2 regions of the Citrobacter werkmanii genome follow, and region 2 is predicted to be linked to the other one. Evidence: predicted binding sites of a transcription regulator. Region 2 holds the regulator's gene; the other holds the start of a gene.
The links. Region 2 encodes PhoB, which activates phosphate uptake and scavenging genes when phosphate is short. Its sites were predicted from a motif close to CTGTCATAAAACTGNCNNAT; they were not measured.
Positions count from the first base shown of each region.

Region 1: the regulator PhoB is predicted to act here: its motif matches at 2,401-2,420, upstream of glpT (glycerol-3-phosphate transporter).

Region 1 covers NZ_CP044101.1:3,447,407-3,451,925, reverse strand. Annotated here, with positions in the region: gene glpB (glycerol-3-phosphate dehydrogenase subunit GlpB) at 1-660, opposite strand, end outside; gene glpA (anaerobic glycerol-3-phosphate dehydrogenase subunit A) at 650-2,278, opposite strand; gene glpT (glycerol-3-phosphate transporter) at 2,549-3,907, shown strand; gene glpQ (glycerophosphodiester phosphodiesterase) at 3,911-4,519, shown strand, end outside.
Region 2 covers NZ_CP044101.1:1,439,890-1,444,408, reverse strand. Annotated here, with positions in the region: gene brnQ (branched-chain amino acid transporter carrier protein BrnQ) at 1-693, opposite strand, end outside; gene phoR (phosphate regulon sensor histidine kinase PhoR) at 1,098-2,393, opposite strand; gene phoB (phosphate response regulator transcription factor PhoB) at 2,444-3,133, opposite strand; gene sbcD (exonuclease subunit SbcD) at 3,324-4,519, shown strand, end outside.

The DNA of each region.
Region 1 (4,519 bases), 2.0 Mb from region 2:
CATAATAATCATGTCGCAGGTTTTTGCCAGTGGCAGTAAAGCATCATAGAGCAGCGACCATTTATCTTCGTTGTCCAGCAGGCGCGCAATATTGACAGCGCGAAACTCGGTTGGATTATCACGCAGGACATCCAGTTCAGGCAGATCGATTTCCGCCGTCTCGACGCTGAGATTGCGCTGGCGCAGCGAGGCCGCGGCGAGATGCGCCTGAAAATCCAGTAAACCGCTGATACCGACAACGCAGATACGCTGTGCGGACAGTGGCCACACCGGAACTTCTGGGGAACTTAACCAGGTTGAGCGCAGGGTTCCCAACGGGGTTACGCGTTGATGTGACTGGTGTACTTTGCCCTGCAAATGCGTTCCGCATTCTTCCAGCAGATCCTGCGCCTGCTGGGCAAGATCCAGGACGTTCTGTGTTCCGATGATGCTATACGGATGCGTGGGCGCCTGAGTACGCAGCGCATTCAGACCGGCTTCTATCTCCATCACCGGTTGACCATCGGGCAAGTTGCTGAGCAAATCCAGTGAGCCGGAGGAAAAATGCAAGGCGCTTTGGCCGCGCGTGACAATCGTACAGCGCAACCCGCTTTTTTGCAGTTGCAGGCCGCACAGCAGTCCTGCCAGGCCGCCGCCGATAATGACGGTATCAAATTTCATCCTGGTGCTCCTTTTCCAGACCGCACAATCCCTGATAGACCCAGCGCGTGAATTCGCTTTCGCGCAGCGCGTCGCCCCAGGCGATAGGCTGCACGCCTTTCCAGCGCTCGTTGAGGAAATCGGAAAGCTGGGTAATAGATTGCGCAGCGGTGGTGACATTAAAACGTTGCAGCAAACCTGCGGCGCGGCAGGCGCACAATTCGCCCTGGCAGGTCCCCATACCAACGCGGGTACGGCGACGTAAATCCAGCAGACTGTTGACGGTTAAATTCTCGACGGCGTATTGCACTTCGCCCGCGGTGACCGCTTCACATTCACAGACCAGGCTACGGTGCTGACGACCTTCGCTAAGCCACGCCGGGGTGCGATCGCCGTGACGGTAGACCGCCGAACCGCGCAACGGCGCGGGCAAAGAAATTACGCGTTTCAGCGTGTGCTGGGTGGATTCCTGCGAGCCGGGCAGCGCCGCGTCTGCTGTGGTGCAAGGTTGAGAATTGCCCAGCTTACGGCAAACGGCATCGGTGGCCCATTCCGCCATCAGACGGTAGGTCATCAGTTTGCCGCCAGTAATGGTGATAAACCCATCCAGTCCGTCACGTTCAGCGTGATCGAACAGCACAATACCGCGGCTGACGTTACGACCGCTTGGATCGTCGTCGCTGGCGACCAGCGGTCGCACACCGGAGTAGGCGCGTAAAATGCGTGTTTTCGCCATAATCGGCGCCAGTTTCTCACCTTCGCGCAGCAGAATATCGACCTCTTCTGCGGTGACGCGGTTGCTGTCGATATCGTCGTAATCAATGTGCTGCGAGGTGGTGCCAATGAGCGAAATGGTATCGCCAGGCACCAGAATATCGGCGTCAGAGGGTTTACGGCAGCGGTTAATGACATGCTGGTTTATGCGATGATCCATAATCAGCAGCGATCCTTTGGCCGGGAACATCCGGATACTCAGATCGGCATATTCGGCAATGCGCTGGCCCCAGATCCCGGCGGCATTCACCACCACCGGCGCATGCAGGGACTGCATCTCACCCGTCAGGTGATTGCGCACGTTAACGCCGCAAACCGTTGTCCCTTCGCGAATCAGCCCCGTCACTTCATGGGCCGTTAAGATAACTGCGCCATGCTCACGCGCATCCAGCATGTTGGCGGCGGTTAAGCGGAAGGGATCGACCGTACCGTCCGGCACTTTGACCGCGCCAATCAACTGTGGGTTGACGGAGGGTTCGATAATGCGCGCCTGCTGAGGGTCAATCGCTTCTGCGCGAATACCGGCCTCTTCACAGGCGCGAATGAAGGTAGCCTGGAAGGAGAGCTCATCCTCCGGCAGGGTAATAAACAGACCGTCCGTCGGCTCAACGCAATGACGGGCGATACGTTTCAGAATCTGGTTTTCGCTGATGCACTCACGGGCAGATTCAGCGTCGGTGACGGCGTAGCGCGCACCGCTGTGCAGCAGGCCATGGTTACGTCCGGTCGCGCCCGTGGCGATATCGTGGCGTTCCACTAAGATGACGCGCAACCCGCGCAGCGCACAGTCGCGTGCGATCCCTGCACCTGTTGCTCCTCCGCCAATGATAATCACGTCACTTGTTTGCGAGTCGCGAGTTTTCATTGTTTTTCCTCACAGTTCGTTTTTTATCATTTAGCCACATAAAAAACATGGATTGTTTGATTTCGCGCATAATCGCTCATTATTCGAAAATGAAACGTGATTTCGTGCGCCTTTATGAACATTTGTCATAAATCTGTAACAATTTGTGCTGCGTTTCACATTTTTGTTAGGTATCTTTCCTTAACATCGCGGCCACACTGGAAGCGGTAGGGTAGTAATGACGAACTGCAGTGTTTACTTCGAATGAAAGACGGCCACGGAGGCTACGCTATGTTGAGTATTTTTAAACCAGCGCCACATAAGGCGCGTTTGCCTGCTACGGAGATCGACCCGACATATCGTCGATTGCGTTGGCAGATTTTCCTGGGGATTTTCTTTGGTTATGCCGCGTACTATCTGGTACGTAAGAACTTTGCCCTGGCGATGCCATATCTGGTTGAGCAGGGTTTCTCTCGCGGCGATCTGGGTTTTGCCTTGTCCGGTATCTCCATCGCTTACGGATTTTCGAAATTCATCATGGGGTCCGTTTCGGATCGCTCGAATCCGCGCGTTTTCTTGCCAGCAGGTTTGATTCTGGCTGCCGCAGTGATGTTGTTTATGGGCTTTGTGCCGTGGGCGACATCTAGCATTGCGATTATGTTTGTGCTGCTGTTCCTCTGCGGATGGTTCCAGGGGATGGGGTGGCCGCCGTGTGGCCGTACCATGGTGCACTGGTGGTCGCAGAAAGAACGTGGCGGCATTGTTTCCGTCTGGAACTGCGCGCACAACGTGGGCGGCGGTCTGCCTCCTCTGCTGTTCCTGCTCGGTATGGCCTGGTTCAATGACTGGAAAGCGGCGCTGTATATGCCTGCTTTCGGTGCGATTGTGGTTGCGCTGTTCGCCTTTGCGATGATGCGCGATACGCCGCAGTCTTGCGGTCTGCCGCCTATCGAAGAGTATAAGAACGACTACCCGGATGATTACAACGAGAAAGCCGAAGAAGAGCTGACCGCCAAGCAGATCTTCATGCAGTACGTACTGCCAAACAAACTGTTGTGGTACATCGCTATCGCCAACGTGTTCGTTTATCTGCTGCGCTACGGCATCCTGGACTGGTCACCAACCTACCTGAAAGAAGTGAAGCATTTCGCACTCGATAAATCATCCTGGGCCTACTTCCTGTATGAATACGCGGGTATTCCAGGCACGCTGCTGTGTGGTTGGATGTCGGATAAAGTCTTCCGTGGCAACCGTGGCGCGACCGGCGTGTTCTTTATGACGCTGGTGACTATCGCGACCATCGTTTACTGGATGAACCCGGCAGGTAACCCGAACGTTGATATGGCTTGTATGATTATCATCGGCTTCCTGATCTACGGCCCGGTCATGTTGATCGGTCTGCACGCGCTGGAACTGGCGCCGAAAAAAGCGGCGGGCACGGCGGCAGGCTTTACCGGACTGTTCGGTTATCTCGGCGGTTCTGTGGCGGCGAGCGCCATTGTCGGCTACACCGTTGACTTCTTCGGCTGGGACGGCGGCTTTATGGTGATGATTGGCGGTAGCGTGCTGGCGGTCATTCTGCTGGTGGTCGTCATGATTGGTGAAAAACGTCACCACGAAGAAGTACAGCTGAAACGTAACGGGGGCTAATTAATGAAAACCACATTGAAAAGTCTCAGCGTGGCGCTGATGCTGGCTGGTATGGTCGTTAGCAGCGCGGCGGTCGCCGCCGATAAAATCGTGATTGCGCATCGTGGGGCAAGCGGTTATTTACCGGAGCATACGCTGCCCGCGAAAGCGATGGCCTATGCTCAGGGCGCGGATTATCTGGAGCAGGATTTGGTAATGACCAAGGATGACCATCTGGTCGTCCTGCATGACCACTATCTGGACCGCGTCACCGATGTCGCTGAGCGTTTTCCGAATCGTGCGCGTAAAGATGGACGTTATTACGCCATCGACTTTACGCTGGACGAGATCAAATCGCTGAAATTTACCGAAGGCTTTGATATCGAGAATGGCAAAAAGGTACAGACTTACCCTGGGCGCTTCCCGATGGGTAAATCTGATTTCCGCGTGCACACTTTCGAAGAAGAGATTGAGTTCGTTCAGGGACTGAATCACTCAACCGGTAAAAACATCGGCATTTATCCGGAAATGAAGGCGCCGTGGTTCCATCACCAGGAAGGGAAGGACATCGCAGCGAAAACGCTGGAAGTGCTGAAAAAGTACGGGTATACCAGCAAAAACGACAAGGTTTAC
Region 2 (4,519 bases):
AGCCCAAACGGTGTAACGGGTCAGCAGACGCGACTCGGTAACGCCACGCGAGCGGGCGGCGTTAACAATAACAATACCAAATACCATCGCGCCCAGCGTATCCATGGTCAGATAGCCATTTACGAAACCATTCGAAAATGCTGCGGTTTGATAGGCTTCCATCGCATTGCTGATCGGGCCTGCCGGCCAGACAATCGCGGCGACAGACAGTACCACCAGCGCAAGGATTTTCAGCGGAGCAAGGAAGTTGCCGACGGTATCCAGCAGTTTGCCTGGATACAGCGACACCAAAATAACAATCGCAAAATAGACCACGCTGTAGATGAACAGCGGCAGCGCAGAGTCACCGGTCAGCGGCGCAATCCCGACTTCGAAAGAGACCGTTGCGGTACGCGGCGTCGCGAACAATGGACCAACCGCCAGATAGCAGACGGTAGCCAGCAGTAATCCAGCAACCTTACCGATAGGCGTACTCAGGCTGTCCACACCGCCACCGACTTTCGCCAGCGCGACAACGGTAAGCACCGGAAGACCAACGGCGGTAATCAAAAAGCCAAAAGCCGCAGTCCAGACGTGTTCGCCTGCCTGCAAACCAACCATTGGGGGGAAGATGATGTTACCTGCACCAACGAACAGTGCAAATGTCATAAATCCCAAAGCGATAATATCGCGCGATTTTAACTGATGGGTCATAAAGTCTTACTGCCTGTGGATGTGGTGTTGAAAATAATAAATTTTTGCCTTTCCCTGGGGGACAATACAGCGGCATTTTTGCTCAATTCCAGCGGGAAACACTCCCGACCTGGCGCGGCGAAGAATAGTTTTTCGATTTACCGCGTAAATGCAGTCGGTATGACAGCATCTGGAGCGCAATTTAAACGCTTATAACGTTTTAAAGCAAGGTGGGATCCAAAAACCAGAACAATATAGCGATATGAAAAATGCAGTTAGCACAAAAAACCATTTCATGGAAAAAGGTATGGGTAATAGTTCGAACAAAAAACAATCAAACGTCGCAAAATTCAGGATGTAACTATTGACCACATAAAAAAACCAGCTCGCGCTGGCTTTTGGAAAGATTATCTTACGAATACGGGTTAATCGTTACTTTTGGCCATTAAACGTTCCGGGATGACGAAACTAAATCGCGTCCCTTTGCCTGGCGTACTTTCGATATTCAGGCGGCTATCGTGATGTTGCAGAGCATGTTTCACGATGGCCAGACCCAGTCCACTCCCGCCCGTTTGTCGGGATCGCGCTTTGTCCACGCGATAGAAGCGTTCGGTCAAACGAGGAATATGCTCCGCAGCAATACCAGGCCCATTGTCCTCGACGCTAAATTCCGCCCCGGAGGCAACATGCTGCCAGCGCACGGTGATGTGCGTACCCGCGGGGGTATGGTTCACCGCGTTATACACAAGATTCGAAATCGCGCTACGCAGTTGCTCCTCATTTCCCCGCACGCTCAGGTGGCTATCAATATCAAAAGTAAACGTATGATTATTCTGACTCAGCGTGTGCGCCTCGTGTTCAACCACGCGCAGCATCATCGGCACGTCCACCTTCTCATTAAGCAGTAGCGCTGGCGCGGCCTCTATTTTCGACAACGTCAGCAACTGCTTCACCAGCCCTTCCATGCGGTACGTTTGCTCACGCATGGTATGCAGCGCTTTTTCACGCGTCGTTCCTTCCAGCGGATGCTCCTGCATCATTTCCAGATAACCTTGTAGCACCGTCAGCGGCGTACGCAACTCATGGCTGGCGTTGGCGAAAAAGTTACGCCGCGAACCTTCCAGTTGGTGCATCTGGGTAACATCGCGCGCAACCATCAGCAATTGCTTATCGGTATAGGGCATCACGCGAATCTCCAGATGCCGTCCGGTATTGAGCACCAGATTGATTGGCCGACTAAAATCACGCGTTTTCAGATATTGCGTGAATTCCGGGTAGCGCAGCAGGTTAAGTATATTTTGCCCGCTATCGTCCGGCCAGCGCAGTCCCAGAACCTGCTGGGCCAGGCCGTTACACCAGAAAATGCCGCCCTCTTCAGTCGTCAACACCACCGCGTCGGGTAGCGATTCCGCCCCACTGCGAAAACGTTTAATCAGATTACCCAGTTCCCGACGGCGCTTTTTGTTGCGCAGTTGCATTTGATGCAGCCCATACAGCAACGGCTCCCAACTTCCGCGCCCCGGCGGCGGGGTCATGCTTCTGTCGACCCATAACCACCAGGACAAGCGTAATAAATTCCAGAAATGCCAGACAAGCAGGCCGGTTACCGACGCCAGCAAAAACCAGGGCAGGTAACCAAAAAAAGCGCTAAGGATAAACGCCGGTATGCAGCAGAGGATCAGCTCCAGTACCAGCCTTTTCCATGACAATCGTTCTAGCAAACGTCTTACTCCATTAACAGCCTAATCCGTCAGGCCCCTATTCATGTCAGTCAGAAGCGGGTCGAAAAACGATATCCCGTCCCACGAACTGTCTGCACCATACGATCGTGTCCACTGTGCTCCAGCGCTTTACGCAAGCGGCGGATATGCACATCCACTGTCCTGTCTTCCACGTACACATTGGTACCCCAGACATGATTGAGTAATTGCTCACGGCTATAGACGCGTTCAGGGTGGGTCATAAAGAAGTGCAACAGTTTGAATTCTGTCGGCCCCATATCCAATGGATCCTCGCCGGTCATCACGCGATGCGAGGTTGGGTCAAGGCTCAGCCCTTGCATCTCAATAACCTCTTCCACCGCCATGGGGGAAATACGACGCAGAACAGCTTTAATACGCGCCACCAGCTCCTTGGGAGAAAACGGCTTGGTAATATAATCATCCGCGCCCGTTTCCAGACCCCGGACGCGATCTTCCTCTTCTCCCCTCGCCGTCAGCATCATCACGGGAATATCCCGCGTCATCGCTTCGCGCTTGAGATGTTTAATAAACTGTAGGCCCGAGCCGCCGGGTAGCATCCAGTCAAGCAAGACGAGATCCGGCCAGGGTTCATTGAGTTGGTTCACAGCACTGTCATAGTCTTCGGCTTCTACGGGTTGAAAACCGTTTTGCTCGAGCACGAAGCAGACCATTTCACGAATTGGAGCTTCATCTTCTACGACCAGAATACGTCTCGCCATGATTTGCCCTGTTTATAATTAAATCGTTTGCCATCAATACGGTGCCATTATGCGTCAGTTTTATGACAGATTTATGAAAAGATAGTCCAGGTTTAACGCAGCCCCGCGAATTATGACAGCCCTTAAACAAGATATTACCGTCCTTGCAGGGTTATAATCCCCGCCACTGTTTTATCGTCATGGAACTCTTATGCGCATCCTTCACACGTCTGACTGGCATCTGGGCCAAAATTTCTACAGCAAGAGCCGCGCCGCTGAACATCAGGCCTTTCTCGACTGGCTGCTGGAAACGGCACAATCCCAGCAGGTGGATGCCATTATTGTGGCGGGCGATATTTTCGATACCGGCTCACCGCCAAGCTATGCCCGTGAGCTGTATAACCGTTTTGTCGTTAATCTGCAGCAAACCGGCTGTCATCTGGTGGTGTTGGCAGGTAACCACGACTCCGTCGCCACGCTCAACGAATCCCGCGATATTCTGGCGTTTCTCAACACCACAGTGATCGCCAGCGCTGGCCATGCGCCGCAGGTGCTGTCTCAACGCGACGGCACGCCGGGCGCGATCCTGTGCCCGGTTCCTTTTTTACGCCCGCGTGACATCATTACCAGCCAGGCCGGGCTAACCGGACAAGAGAAACAGCAGCATTTGCTGTCAGCAATCACCGACTACTACCAGCAGCAGTATCAGGACGCCTGTACGCTGCGCGGCGACCAGAACCTACCCATCATTGCGACCGGGCATCTGACCACCGTCGGCGCCAGTAAAAGTGACGCGGTACGTGACATTTATATTGGTACGCTGGACGCCTTTCCGGCACAAAACTTCCCTCCGGCCGATTACATCGCGCTGGGGCATATTCACCGGGCGCAGGTTATCGGCGGAACAGAGCATATTCGCTACTGCGGTTCGCCAATTGCGCTCAGTTTTGACGAGTGCGGCAAAAGCAAATGCGTCCATCTGGTGAGCTTCGAAAACGGCAAGCTGAGCGCTGTTGAACACCTCACCGTACCGGTCACCCAGCCGTTGGCGGTGCTGAAAGGTGATTTAGCCGCGATTACCGCCCAACTAGAGCAGTGGCGCGGTGTGCAGCAGGAACCGCCAGTCTGGTTAGATATCGAAATCACCACCGATGACTATCTGCACGACATGCAGCGTAAGATTCAGGCATTAACCGAAGATTTACCGGTAGAGGTGTTATTGGTGCGCCGTAGCCGGGAACAGCGCGAACGTATTATGGCGAATGAACGACGTGAAACGCTAAGCGAGCTGAGCGTGACGGACGTTTTTGCCCGTCGCCTGGCGCTGGAAGAACTCGAAGAATCGCAACGCGAGCGCCTGAATCAACTGTTTAGCACCACCTTACACACGCTTGCCGGGGAGACCGA